Linked DNA regions of Variovorax paradoxus EPS. The main gene of each other region encodes a partner of the protein of the gene in region 3 in a complex. Links are inferred from orthologs where the notes say so. Each region holds a gene or a part of one and is shown on either strand. Other genes may lie near its edges.

The links. The genes of interacting proteins can lie anywhere in the genome.
Region 1: the proteins of dnaN (region 3) and dnaX are in contact, whole or in part, in a cryo-EM structure (PDB 8GIZ), measured with the Escherichia coli proteins. The link is inferred for Variovorax paradoxus EPS from one-to-one orthologs.
Region 2: the proteins of dnaN (region 3) and VARPA_RS07100 are in contact, whole or in part, in a solved structure (PDB 1OK7), measured with the Escherichia coli proteins. The link is inferred for Variovorax paradoxus EPS from one-to-one orthologs.

Annotation. Positions count from the first base shown.
Region 1 is NC_014931.1:2,719,639-2,723,624, reverse strand. What follows is about bases 1,110-3,986. They hold dnaX (DNA polymerase III subunit gamma/tau), read right to left. Parts: upstream 3,549-3,986; coding sequence 1,671-3,548; downstream 1,110-1,670. Other genes in these bases: VARPA_RS12545 (TIGR03862 family flavoprotein), read right to left, coding at 3,849-3,986; VARPA_RS12555 (YbaB/EbfC family nucleoid-associated protein), read right to left, coding at 1,273-1,605; recR (recombination mediator RecR), read right to left, coding at 1,110-1,265. Also shown: VARPA_RS12570 (ABC transporter substrate-binding protein), read right to left, coding at 1-130; VARPA_RS12565 (MAPEG family protein), read right to left, coding at 278-670; more of recR, read right to left, coding at 675-1,109. UniProt on the Escherichia coli protein: Part of the beta sliding clamp loading complex, which hydrolyzes ATP to load the beta clamp onto primed DNA to form the DNA replication pre-initiation complex.
Region 2 is NC_014931.1:1,578,727-1,582,772, forward strand. The notes cover bases 1,110-4,046. They hold VARPA_RS07100 (DNA polymerase Y family protein), read right to left. Parts: upstream 3,232-4,046; coding sequence 1,987-3,231; downstream 1,110-1,986. Other genes in these bases: VARPA_RS07090 (aspartate carbamoyltransferase), read left to right, coding at 1,110-1,284; VARPA_RS07095 (TIGR02117 family protein), read right to left, coding at 1,296-1,976; VARPA_RS07105 (YiiX family permuted papain-like enzyme), read right to left, coding at 3,296-3,913; VARPA_RS07110 (putative glycolipid-binding domain-containing protein), read left to right, coding at 3,912-4,046. In the rest of the region: more of VARPA_RS07090, read left to right, coding at 4-1,109. UniProt on the Escherichia coli protein: Poorly processive, error-prone DNA polymerase involved in translesion repair and untargeted mutagenesis. Copies undamaged DNA at stalled replication forks, which arise in vivo from mismatched or misaligned primer ends.
Region 3 is NC_014931.1:729-5,827, reverse strand. What follows is about bases 2,220-5,099. They hold dnaN (DNA polymerase III subunit beta), read right to left. Parts: upstream 4,273-5,099; coding sequence 3,166-4,272; downstream 2,220-3,165. Other genes in these bases: dnaA (chromosomal replication initiator protein DnaA), read right to left, coding at 4,361-5,099; gyrB (DNA topoisomerase (ATP-hydrolyzing) subunit B), read right to left, coding at 2,220-3,030. Also shown: more of gyrB, read right to left, coding at 409-2,219. UniProt on the Escherichia coli protein: Confers DNA tethering and processivity to DNA polymerases and other proteins. Acts as a clamp, forming a ring around DNA (a reaction catalyzed by the clamp-loading complex) which diffuses in an ATP-independent manner freely and bidirectionally along dsDNA.

The sequences.
Region 1 (3,986 bases), 2.7 Mb from region 3 along the record:
ACGCGGCCTTGCCGCCGACCGCGATGGAGACCTTGGTCTTTTCCAGCTTGGCTTGCGCAAAAACCCGCGGCAGCGCAATCGCTGCGGCGGCGACTGCGGAGGCGGAAATGAGGGTTCTGCGATGCAGCATGAAGCGGTCCTGCGGGCTCATTGATTCTTGTGAAGTGAATCGAGCTTAGGGGTGCGCGCCCGTTGCCTGCATCGGGGTCATCCCGTGCGGGTTTCCACGTAAGCATGAAGGCCTCCACGGGCTCTCTGCCGAATGGCCTGCGGTGGCCTATTTCGCGAGGAAAAGAATCGCGACGTTGACCAGGAACGCGAGCGCCCAGACCGCGCTGCGCACGCCGCCGATGCCCTTGATGTAGATCGCAAGATAGATCACGCGCAAGACGACATAGGCCACGGCCAGCATGTCCAGCCGCGCCTGGTTGGCGCCGAGCTGGTGCGCAATGATCACCGCGCCGATGAAGAACGGCAGCCCTTCGAAGGTGTTGGCCTGCGCGCTGTTGGCGCGTGCACGCCAGCCGCTTTGCTTCGCGGCCCATTCGCGCGGATGCACGTTGTCGCGCGGGCCGAAGGCGCCGGCCTTCGCGATCCATGCCGCGAGGTACGGCAGGCCGCAGGCGCAGAACACGCACCAGTAGGCGATGGTGAGCAGGGAAAGGGTCATGGCGTTATCGACGGTCGACCAATGCGTGCGCGATGGTGCCGAGGTCCACGTACTCGAGCTCGCTGCCGGCCGGCACGCCGCGCGCAAGACGCGTCACGGTGAGGCCGCGCTGCTTGAGCGCTTCCCCGATCACATGCGCGGTCGCCTCGCCCTCGGCGGTGAAGTTGGTGGCGAGGATGACTTCGCTCACCGTGCCGTCGAGCGCGCGGTCGAACAACTTCTGCAGGCCGATGTCCTTAGGCCCGATGCCGTCGAGCGGACTGAGCTTGCCCATCAGCACGAAGTAATAGCCGCGGAAGGCGCCGGTGCGCTCCAGCGCCGCCTGGTCGGCGGGCGTCTCGACCACGCAGAGCTTGGTCCCATCGCGGCGCGAGTCCATGCATACGCTGCAGATCGGTGCTTCCGTGAAGGTGTTGCAGAGTTCGCAGTGCCGCACGTTGCCCGCTGCCTGCTGCAGTGCGCGCGACAGCAGCTGGGCGCCGTCGCGGTCGTGCTGCAGCAAATGAAACGCCATGCGCGAAGCCGACTTCACGCCGACGCCGGGCAGGCGGCGCAGCGCATCGACCAAGGCGTCGAGCGAACTGGCGTCGGCCATCAATCGCTCAGAACGGCAGCTTCATGCCAGGCGGGAGGCCCGGCATGCCTGCGGTGAGCTTGCCCATCTTCTGCTCGCTGGTTTCCTCGGCCTTGCGCACTGCTGCGTTGAAGGCGGCGGCCACCAGGTCTTCGAGCATGTCCTTGTCGTCGGCCAAGAGGCTCGGGTCGATGGTGATGCGCTTGACGTCGTGCTTGCAGGTCATGACGACCTTCACGAGACCGGCGCCCGATTCGCCTTCGACCTCGATGTGCGCCAGTTCTTCCTGGGCCTTCTTGAGGTTGTCCTGCATTGCCTGCGCCTGCTTCATGAGGCCGGCCAGTTGTCCTTTGTTGAACATCGTTGGTCCTGTGTGTGTGGTGAAGAAAGGGGTGAAGGATAAGAGACGTGACTGCCCTGCCCGACTCAGACGGGCCGCAGCGTTCCTGGGACGATCTTCGCATCGAAGTCGCGCATCAGCATCTGCACCTCGGGGTCGCTGTGGATGGCCTCCTCGGCCACCCGCTGGCGTTCCTCGGCCGCATGCCGGTTGCGGCGCGCGGGGCTGTCGACCACGCCGCCGATCTCGATGGCGAGCTTCATGTCGTGGCCGAGCGCGTTGAGCGCGGCGGTCAGCTTCTCGCGGCTGGACGGCTGGTTGAGCGTTTCGCGCTCGATGCGCAGGATCCACTGGTCGGTGTCGCGACCCACGAGCTGCGATTGCAATGCGAGTTCGCGCGCGAGGGCCGTGATGCTTTCGGCCGCGACCAGTTGGGTGACGGTGGCGTACCAGAAGTCGCCGTCCTCGCTGGGCGGGATCGGCGCAGCCGGGCCGCGTTGCTCGTCGGTGCGCGGCGCATCGCGCTGGCCGGGAGGGGGCTGCACGCGGATCGGCATGCCGACGACCTTGGCGGGGGCGTCCATGGAGGAAGGCCTGTGATCCGAGGACCGCATGGGTTCGTCGACGACGGCCAGACGATGACCGGCGGGAACCGATGCCGGCGCATTCGATGCTGCAGCGGGAGCCGGCACAGGCGGCGTGGGCGCCGTCGGAGGCGGTGTTTCGGCCGCGGGCCTGACCACGGGTGTGGGGGCAGGCGAAGGCGCAGCGACCGGGGCCGGCGCCCTTTGCGCCGCGCCCTGCGCTTCATTCAGAGTTTTTTTTTCCGGGGTAGCCGTCGAAGCGGCCGCGTTGGAAGGTTTGAAGGCCAGCAGCCGCAGCAGCACCATGGTGAGCGCGGCGTATTCGTCGGGTGCCAGGCCCAGCTCGCCGCGGCCGTGCAGGCAGAGGCTGTAGAGCAGTTGCGTTTCGTCGGCCGGCATCAGCGACGCGAGGCGGGCGGTGTCGGCGGCGTCCGGGTCGGTGGCCGAATCGGCGGACTCCGCGCGCGAAGGCACCGCCTGCAGCACGGCCATGGCCTGCAGCACCGACGTCATTTCTTCGAGCGTGGAAGCGGCGGACATGCCGTCGCGGCGCAGCGCCTCGGAGGTGTCGACCACCGTCTTGCCATCGCCCTCTGCGAGCGCCTCGATCAGCTTGAACACATGGCCGCGGTCCACGCTGCCGAGCATCTGGCGCACGCCGGTCTCGATCAGCTCGCCGTTGCCGAAAGCAATGGCTTGGTCGGTGAGCGAGAGCGCATCGCGCATCGAGCCGCGTGCTGCGCGCGCCAGGAGCCGCAACGCCTGCGGCTCGGCCGGCACCTGCTCGGTCTGCAGCACGCTCGTGAGGTGTTCGAGGATCGTCTCGGGCGCCATCGGCCGCAGATTGAACTGCAGGCAGCGCGAGAGCACCGTGACCGGCACCTTCTGCGGATCGGTGGTCGCGAGCACGAACTTGAGGTATTCGGGCGGCTCTTCGAGCGTCTTCAACATCGCGTTGAACGCGGTGTTGGTGAGCATGTGCACTTCGTCGATCATGAAGACCTTGAAGCGCCCTTGCACCGGCTTGTAGACGGCTTGCTCGAGCAGAGACTGCACTTCGTCGACGCCGCGATTGGAGGCCGCATCGAGCTCGGTGTAGTCGACGAAGCGGCCCGAATCGATGTCCCGGCAGGCCTGGCACACGCCGCACGGCGTGGCGGTGATGCCGCCCTGCCCGTCCGGCCCCTGGCAGTTGAGCGACTTGGCCAGGATGCGCGAGACCGTGGTCTTGCCCACGCCCCGCGTGCCGGTGAAAAGATAGGCGTGATGCAGGCGCTGCGTGGTCAGTGCGTTCTCGAGCGCTTGCACCACATGCCCCTGGCCGACCATCTCACCGAAGGTTTTCGGACGGAACTTGCGAGCGAGCACGAGATAAGACATTGCGGGCATTCTAAAAGGCGCGGGGAGGCGACTTCACGCTTGTTTCCCGACCGGTGCGCTCGAAATTTTCATTCACGCCTCGTCGAAGGGGGCAAATCCCACGAGGTTAGAATCCAGCCTGACGGGCCTCCCTGCATGGTGAAGTGGCCAACCGGGTCAGGTGGGGAACCAAGCAGCCCTAACTGCGTAGTCAGTGCCAGGGGTAAGGCTCGTCAACTTCTTCAGCCGCTCGTTTCACTCCATGCGAAGTGAAACGCAGCTTGCAAATATCTCAGCGAAAAATCCTCGGGCGCGAGGCCTTCACAGGCCCAGCCTCTGGATTGCACCGCGCGCTGCGGCCGCACCACTGGCCATCGATGCGGTCAGCAGATAGCCGCCGGTCGGTGCTTCCCAATCGAGCATCTCTCCCGCCACGAACACGCCCGGCAAGGGCTTCGC
Region 2 (4,046 bases), 1.6 Mb from region 3 along the record:
TCCATGAGCCAGCAACAAGACATCCTGCGCGACGCCATGCGCCGCCTCAATCTCACCCGCGATGCGTTCTCCGAGCGCCTGGGTGTCCGCCGCCGGGCGCTCGACACCTGGTTGCTGCCCGCCGACTCCGGCGAGTCGCGGGCCATGCCCGAAATGGTGGGGAAGTTCGTCGCCGAAATCCTGCAGCGCGAGGCGCAGGCAACCACCGGCGCGGACGATCGGCCCCTGGCGCAGCGCATTGCGGCGGAGGGGCGGCCGCACCTGTTGTCGGTCGCGCAGTTCGACCGCGACAGCCTCGAGGCCCTGTTCCAGGTGGCCGATGTCATGCAGCCGATCGCGCGGCGCCAGAAGGTCACGCGCGTGCTCGAAGGCGCGGTGCTCGGCAGCCTGTTCTTCGAGGCCAGCACCCGCACCCGCGTGAGCTTCGGCGCGGCGTTCTGCCGGCTCGGCGGCACGGTCTGCGACACCACGGGATTCACCTTCTCCTCGATGGCCAAGGGCGAATCGATCTACGACACCAGCCGTGTGATGAGCGGCTACGTCGATGCGCTGGTGGTGCGCCATCCCGAGCAGGGCTCGGTGGCCGAATTCGCGCGGGCCACCAACATCCCGGTCATCAATGCCGGCGACGGGCCGGGCGAGCATCCGAGCCAGGCCATCCTTGACCTGTACACGATCCAGCGCGAGTTCTCGCGCATGGGCAAGCTGGTCGACGGCACGCACGTGGCGATGGTCGGCGACCTGAAGTACGGCCGCACGGTGCATTCGCTGATCCGCCTGCTGTCGCTCTACCGGGGCCTGAAATTCACGCTCATCGCGCCGCCGTCGCTCGAGATGCCGGCCTACCTGCTGGACCTGGTGGCGCGCAATGGCCACGTGATCGAGCAGACCCAGTCGCTCGAGGAGGGCCTGCGCGGCGCCGACGTGGTGTACGCCACCCGCATCCAGAAGGAGCGCTTCGCGGGCGAGGAGATCGAGGGCTACACGCCCGAGTTCCAGATCCGAAAGGCGCTGGTGGACACGCTCTGCAAGCCCGACACCATCCTCATGCATCCGCTGCCGCGCGACGGGCGCCCGGGCGCGAACGACCTGAGCATCGACCTCAACCACGATCCGCGGCTGGCGATCTTCCGGCAGACCGACAACGGCATCCCGGTGCGCATGGCGCTGTTCGCGGTGCTGATGGGCGTCGAGCACCAGGTGGCGCGTTCGATGCGCGATGCGGGCTGGCGCTCGCCCGCGCACATCGGCCCCGACGATGCGGACTTCGATGGGCTGGACTGAACCCCCGATGCTCAGGGCGTTGCGGGTTGCAGGTGCCACACGACGTTGAAGTCGAACGGCGTCCAGCGGCCGGTCCTGACGCCCGCGCTTCGCAGGCCGCGGCCGGTCCAGGTGTTGCAGGTCTCGAAGAGGTTGTAGCCGCCTTCGGCTTCGTAGAAGGCATCCTGGCTGTCGTAGTGCGCACCGGCGATCGGCGTCGCGCGGCCTGAGGGCAGCGACGCGCGCACGTAGGCCACGAGCTGCGCGTACTGCGCCTGCGAGAGCGGCAGCTTGAAGGCTCCGCGCCGCATCTGCGCACGCTGCAGGTAAGTCACATGCATCAGCGCCCGGTTGCCGCCCGCGAGCGCACCGAAGGCGCGCGAGGCCGTCAGGTCGGCCCAGGTGGGCGTGTGCAGATAGAACTCGCGGTCGCCCCAGCCGATGGCGATGAACTCGGCATCGGGCGGCACGGCCTTGAAGTCGGCGAGCGGAAAGAGCTGCCGCCAATCGACCGTGGTCGAGCGCACCGGGAACACGAGGTCGGTGTGCACGCCGTTGCTCAGCACCCAGGCTTCGATGGCGGGGGCCTCCGCGGGCGGCGTTGCATTGGCCGGCCACAGCACCAGCGCGAAGGCCACGGCCACATACAGCGCGACCGCGAGCACGAACCCCAGCAGCGTGAATGCGAGGCGCCGGAGCCAGCGTTGGATCACTGCGGCTTCTTCAGAAGAGCGACGCGGTGGTCGCAGCCGGCTCTGCCGTCGTCGAGCGCGCTGCGCCCGTGGGCGCCAGCGCTTCCGGGCTGCCGGCCTTTGCCAGTGCGCCCACGCGCACGCCCAGCAAGCGCAGCGGCCGCTCCAGCGGCACGCGCTTCAGGCACAGCCCGCCGACCTGCCGGATGGTCTTGCCGTCGGCGGTGAAGCGGTCGATGGTCTGGTCGCGCGTGGCGATCTTGAAATCGTCGTAGCGCAGCTTGATGCCGATGGTCTTGCCCACGTAGCCCTTGCGCTGCAGGTCTTCGGCGACCTTCTCGCACAGGTGCGTGAAGATCGCGCCCAGCTCGGCGCGGTCGCGCACCGCGTGCAGGTCGCGGTCGAAGGTGGTCTCGCGGCTCATCGAGACGGGCTCGCTCTCGGTCACCACCGGCCGGTCGTCGCGGCCCCAGGACACCTCGTGCATCCATGCGCCGGTGGCCTTGCCGAAGTTCTGGATCAGCCAGTCGCGATCGCGCGCCGCGAGTTGGCCGACGGTCTCTATGCCGAAGCGCTTGAGCTTCTCGTCGGCCTTGGGACCGATGCCGTTCACCTTGCGGCAGGGCAGGGGCCAGATGTGGCTCTCCAGATCGCCTTCGTAGACCACCGAGATGCCGTTGGGCTTGTTGAACTCGCTCGCCATCTTGGCGATGAGCTTGTTGGGCGCGACGCCGACCGAGCAGGTGAGGCCGGTGGCATCGAGGATCGATTTCTGGATCAACCGCGCCAGCGAGCGCCCGCCGTCGCGCTGGCCGCCGGGCACGTCGGTGAAGTCGATGTACACCTCGTCGACGCCGCGGTCTTCCATGAGCGGCGCGATCTCCAGGATCACCTGCTTGAAGGCGCGCGAGAAGCGCCGGTATTCGTCGAAATCGACCGGCAGGATCAGCGCCTGCGGGCACAGCTTGGCGGCCTTCATGAGCCCCATCGCCGAGCCGATGCCGAACTGCCGCGCGGGATAGGTGGCGGTAGTGATCACGCCGCGGCCCGCGTAGTCCTTCAGCCGAGGGAAGGCATCGACGGGAATGTCGGCCAGCGTGCCGCCTTCGGGCAGGTTGCGGATGGCCTCGTCGACGCTGCGGCGCCCGCCGCCGATCACCACCGGCAGGCCCTTGAGCTGCGGATAGCGCAGCAGCTCGACCGACGCGTAGAAGGCGTCCATGTCGAGGTGGGCGATGCGGCGGATCGGGCCTGTCGAGGGGGGCGGGGAACTCACGGAAACGATTGTCTCGCGACCGGAGGGGTTTCGCCCGCCGAGGGGCACAGGAATCGGTCGCCGGTCAGCGCGTTTCGACGGTCGCGAGCAGCGGCGAATCGAACATCGCCACGGGCGAGATCACCGGTTCGTCCATCGGCACCTTGTCGCCGTAACGCTCGCGCATCTTGGCGCGCACGGCCGCATCGGCCAAGTTGAACTCGCGGATCTTCTGCAGCTCGCCGATGCGCACGCCCAGCGCGCGCTGGTAGAGCTTCCACACGAGCTCGGAGCAGTAGATGCGGCCGTCCGACCATTCGAAGGTCAGGTCGTAGGGGCGGCCCGCGAAGTCGGCGGTGCGGGCGTGCAAGCGGGCGATGGCGCCGGGTGTCAGCAGCTTGTCGGCATCGCGCAGGCGCTTGACCACGTAGTGCCCGCCGTTGCCGCGCGCCGTCCATTGCGCGAGCGGCGTGTAGCGCACGGTACCGACCGCCTCGAAGACGAAGGGCTTGCCGTCCCGCAGCAGCACGATGCCCATGTGGCTGTAGCGGGAGCCGGTGGCGCGCTGCACGGCCACGCTCTGGGCCGAGCGCGAGGTGTGGAAGATGATGTCGCCGTCCTTCAGCGCCGCCGCATGCACGGCGCTGCCCGCCAGCAGGGTGAGCAGAGGAGCGAGGAGCGCGGTGAAAAGAGCCTTCGTCATGCGGGGCATTTTGAGCGATGGCGCTTGCGCGGCGCCGCATGCCGGTGCCATCATCCGCGCCATGCAAACCGTCGCCTCCATTCTCTGGCGCAGGCTCGATGCACCGGGCCACGACGCGTGCCGGCTCGAGCGC
Region 3 (5,099 bases):
TTGCGCTGCAACTGAAAAATTACAGAAAACCCAATCCGAATGGTTGAAGAAGACGCTCAGAAAAGCCAGGAATGCCAAACCATACACTGGCTTCATTGCTGAAATAATTACGTGGATTCTGCTGTCGGTTATCCGCGGAAAGCCAATAAGAATTGAGCCGGCATTCGAAATCTACCTGTAATTTATGAAGGCAAAAACTCAAACTCGATCTGGCTTTACGGATCATTGGCAATTGGCGAACATGCCGTCATGCAATTCCAAGGCCGGGGGCTGAAATTCTCGGGGAAAATTTCCCCAATAAATGACGATTTGCCGATCGTCTTAAGCGAAGCGTTGCCGCAATAAAAATTGCCGCAATCCCCGGCAGGGGATTACGGCAATTGCGCTGGAAATGCGTGCGACGCTCGCTCAAACGTCGATATTCGCCGCCCGCAATGCGTTCTGCTCGATGAACTCCCGCCGCGGCTCCACCTCATCGCCCATCAGCATCGTGAACACGCGATCCGCTTCGATCGCGTCGTCGATCTGCACGCGAAGGAGGCGGCGCACGGTCGGGTCCATGGTGGTTTCCCACAGCTGCTCGGGGTTCATTTCGCCCAGGCCCTTGTAGCGCTGGCGCGAGGTGGCGCGTTCGGCTTCGCTGATGAGCCACTTCATGGCCTGGCGGAAGTCGTCGACCTTTTCTTCCTTGGCGCGCTCGCCCTCGCCGCGCTTGACCAGCGCGCCTTCGGTGCTCAAGAGGCCACGGAAGGTGTTGGCTGCTTCTGCCAACGCTGCGTAATCGGCGCCATGCACGAAGTCCTGCGTGATCACGCTGCTCTTGATGTTGCCGTGGTGGCGGCGGCTGATGCGCAGGAGCGGCTTGTCGGTGCGGGCGTCGAACTCGTTGCTCACCTCGGCCGGAATGCCGGTCGTGTTGAGTTCGCGCAGCTTGGCCTGCAGCGCGACGGCCGAGGCTTCGGCGGCGGGCGTGGTGTCCAGGTCGAGCGCCACGCCGTCGGCGATGGCGCGCAGGGCCTCCGCGTCCATGAAGTTGCGCAGGCGCGCAATCACGGACTCGGCCACCTGATGCTTGCGCGCCAGTTCGGCCAGGGTGTCGCCGGTGAGCGTGGTCGAGCTCGCGCCGCCGGTCTCGATGCGCGCATCCTTCAGCGCCACCTTGAGCAGGAAGGCGTCGAGCGCGGGGCCGTCCTTCAGGTACTGCTCTTCCTTGCCGACCTTCACCTTGTAGAGCGGCGGCTGCGCGATGTAGATGTGGCCGCGCTCGACCAGCTCCGGCATCTGCCGGTAGAAGAAGGTGAGCAGCAGCGTGCGGATGTGGGCACCGTCGACGTCGGCGTCGGTCATGATGATGATGCGGTGGTAGCGCAGCTTGGCGACGTTGAAGTCGTCGGCCCCGCCACCCGCAGTCGTCGCGCCGGCGCGGCCGATGCCGGTGCCCAGCGCGGTGATCATCGTGAGAATTTCATTGCTGGTGAGCAGCTTCTCGTAGCGCGCTTTTTCGACGTTCAGGATCTTGCCGCGCAGCGGCAGGATGGCCTGGAACTTCCGGTCGCGGCCCTGCTTGGCGGAGCCGCCGGCGGAGTCTCCCTCCACCAGGTAGACCTCGCACAGGGCAGGATCTTTCTCCTGGCAGTCGGCCAGCTTGCCGGGCAGGCCCATGCCGTCGAGCACGCCCTTGCGGCGCGTCATTTCGCGGGCCTTGCGGGCGGCTTCGCGGGCGCGGGCGGCTTCGACGATCTTGCCGCAGATGATCTTGGCGTCGTTCGGGCGCTCCTGCAGGTAGTCGGTGAGCAGGCGGCCGACGATGTCTTCCACCGGCGCGCGCACTTCGCTGGACACCAGCTTGTCCTTGGTCTGGCTGGAGAACTTGGGCTCGGGCACCTTCACGCTCAGCACGCAGCACAGGCCTTCGCGCATGTCGTCGCCGGTGACCTCGACCTTCGCTTTTTTCGCGAACTCGTTCTCTTCGATGTACTTGTTGATGACGCGGGTCATCGCGGCGCGCAGGCCGGTGAGATGGGTGCCGCCGTCACGCTGGGGGATGTTGTTGGTGAAGCAGAGGACCTGCTCGTTGTAGCCGCTGTTCCACTGCATCGCCACTTCGACGCCGATGTGCGTGCCGGGGATGCCGCCGTAGGTGTCGGCCGGCTTCTCGCCCGCTGCATAGAACGAGTTCGGATGCAGGACGGTCTTGCCCTTGTTGATGAATTCCACAAAACCGCGCACGCCGCCGGCGCCCGAGAAGTCGTCTTCCTTGCCGGTGCGCTCGTCCAGCAGGCGGATGCGCACGCCGTTGTTCAGAAAGCTCAGCTCGCGCAGGCGCTTGGAGAGGATCTCGTAGTGGAAATCGTTGTTTTCCTTGAAGATTTCCGTGTCCGGCAGGAAGTGCACTTCGGTGCCGCGCTTGTCGGTGTCGCCGATGATCTTCATGGGCGAGACCTCGAAGCCGTTCACGGTTTCGAGCAGGCGGTTCTGCACGAAGCCGCGGCTGAATTCGAGTTCGTGGATCTTGCCTTCGCGGCGCACGATCAGGCGCAGCTTGATGCTCAGCGCGTTCACGCAGGACACGCCCACGCCGTGCAGGCCGCCCGAGACCTTGTAGCTGTTCTGGTTGAACTTGCCGCCCGCGTGCAGTTCGGTGAGCGCGATTTCGGCGGCCGAGCGCTTGGGCTCGTGCTTGTCGTCCATCTTCACGCCGGTCGGGATGCCGCGGCCGTTGTCGGTGACCGAGATGGAGTTGTCGCTGTGGATGGTCACGACGATGTCGTCGCAATGGCCGGCCAGCGCTTCGTCGATGGAGTTGTCCACGACTTCGAACACGAGATGGTGCAGGCCCGTGCCGTCGGAGGTATCGCCGATGTACATGCCGGGGCGCTTGCGCACGGCTTCAAGCCCTTCCAGGATCGTGATCGAGCCTTCGCCGTAGCTGGTGTCGGCCAGGATGACTTCGGGCGCGACGACCTGCACTTCAGGCGTGTAGACCGGCTCGGTGTGCGGGACTTCGGGCTTGTTTTCTTCTGCACTCATTCGATATTCCTCTATCTCTCTCACGTCATCGACGTGATTTTTCGGGCTCTCAAGAACTCAATTCGCCGCCTCTTGAAAGCGCAAACCCGCGGAGGGCCGCGGGTTGTCTGCGCAAGGCGCTGTGTGGTTCGTCTGCTAGATACGCATCGGCATCACGACGTACTTGAAAGATGCGTTCTCGGGGATGGTTAACAAGGCCGAGCTGTTGGAGTCGGCCAGGTCCAGCTTGACCATGTCCTGGTCCATGTTGGACAGCGCGTCGATCAGGTAGGTGACGTTGAAGCCGATCTCGATGGCGTCGCCGCCGTAGTCGATGTCGAGCTCGTCCTGGGCTTCTTCCTGCTCGGCGTTGTTCGATGCGATGCGCAGCGTGCCGGGCTCGATGTTCAGGCGCACGCCCTTGAACTTCTCGCTGGTCAGGATGGCGGTGCGCTGCAGGCTGGCCAGGAGCGGCGCGCGGCCGAGCGTGACGGTGTTCTTGTGGTTCTTCGGGATCACGCGGTTGTAGTCGGGGAACTTGCCCTCGACCAGCTTGGTGACGAACTCCATGCCGCCGAAGCTGAACTTGGCCTGGTTGTTCGCGAACTGCATCTCGATGGCGCCTTCGGCGTCGGACAGGAGGCGCTGCATTTCGAGCACCGTCTTGCGCGGAAGGATCACTTCTTGCCGAGGCACTTCGACGTCGAGCATGGCCGAGGAGAACGCCAGGCGGTGGCCGTCGGTGGCCACGAGGCTCAGTTGCTTGCCTTCGGCAACGAACAGGATGCCGTTCAGGTAGTAGCGGATGTCATGCACGGCCATCGCGAACGAGACCTGCGAGAGCAGGTCCTTCAGCGTCTTTTGCGGCACGCTGAACACGGGGCCGAAATTGGCGGCTTCCTGCACCAGCGGAAAGTCTTCGGCGGGCAGCGACTGCAGCGTGAAACGGCTCTTGCCGCCCTTGAGCACCAGCTTGCTCGCGCTCGATTCGAGGCTCACGGTCTGGTCGGCCGGCATGGTGCGCAGGATGTCGATGAGCTTGCGCGCGCCGATGGTGGTGGTGAAGTTGCCTTCGTCGCCGCCGAGTTCGGCCGTGGTGCGGATCTGGATCTCGAGGTCGCTGGTGGTCAGCTGGAGCTGGCCGCCGGTCTTGCGGATCAGCACGTTCGCCAGGATCGGCAGCGTGTGGCGCCGCTCGACGATGCCCGACACCGACTGCAGCGCTGCAAGAACCTTGTCTTGGGTTGCCTTCAAAACGATCATGTCTTCTTCCTCTTCTCTATCTCTTTGAATCAGCTTGTAAGACGCCATTCTCCGCTGTCGCGAGGGGCATTTCTGATGACATCCGGCTTCAGCCCTTGAGCGTCTGTTCGAGGACGTGCAGCTGCTGGTTGAGCTCGGTGAGCTGCTGGCGCTCGCCCGAGATCTTGCGCACCGCGTGCAGCACCGTCGTGTGGTCGCGCCCGCCGAACAGCTCGCCGATTTCCGGCAGGCTTTTTTGCGTGAGCTCCTTGGCCAGGTACATCGCGATCTGCCGCGGCCGCGCAATGCTGGCCGGGCGTTTCTTGCTGTACATGTCGGCGACCTTGATCTTGTAGTAGTCGGCCACCGTCTTCTGGATATTCTCGACCGAGATCTGCCGGTTCTGGATCGACAGCAGGTCGCGCAGCGCCTCGCGTGCCAGGGCGATCGAGATCTCCTTCTGGTTGAAGCGCGAGTAAGCCAGGATCTTGCGCAGCGCCCCTTCGAGCTCGCGCACGTTGGAGCGCACGTTCTTGGCAACGAAGAAAGCGACCTCTTCCGGCATCTCGGCCGATTCGGCGCGCGCCTTGTTGATAAGAATGGCCACGCGCATCTCGAGCTCGGGCGGCTCGATGGCCACCGTGAGGCCGGAATCGAAGCGTGAAACCAGTCGCTCGTGGATGTCGGCCAGGCCCTTGGGGTAGGTGTCGCTGGTCATCACGATGTGCGACTTCTTGGCGAGCAGGGCCTCGAACGCGTTGAAGAATTCTTCCTGCGTGCGGTCCTTGTTGGCGAAGAACTGCACATCGTCGATCAGCAACAGGTCGAGCGAGTGATACCGCTCCTTG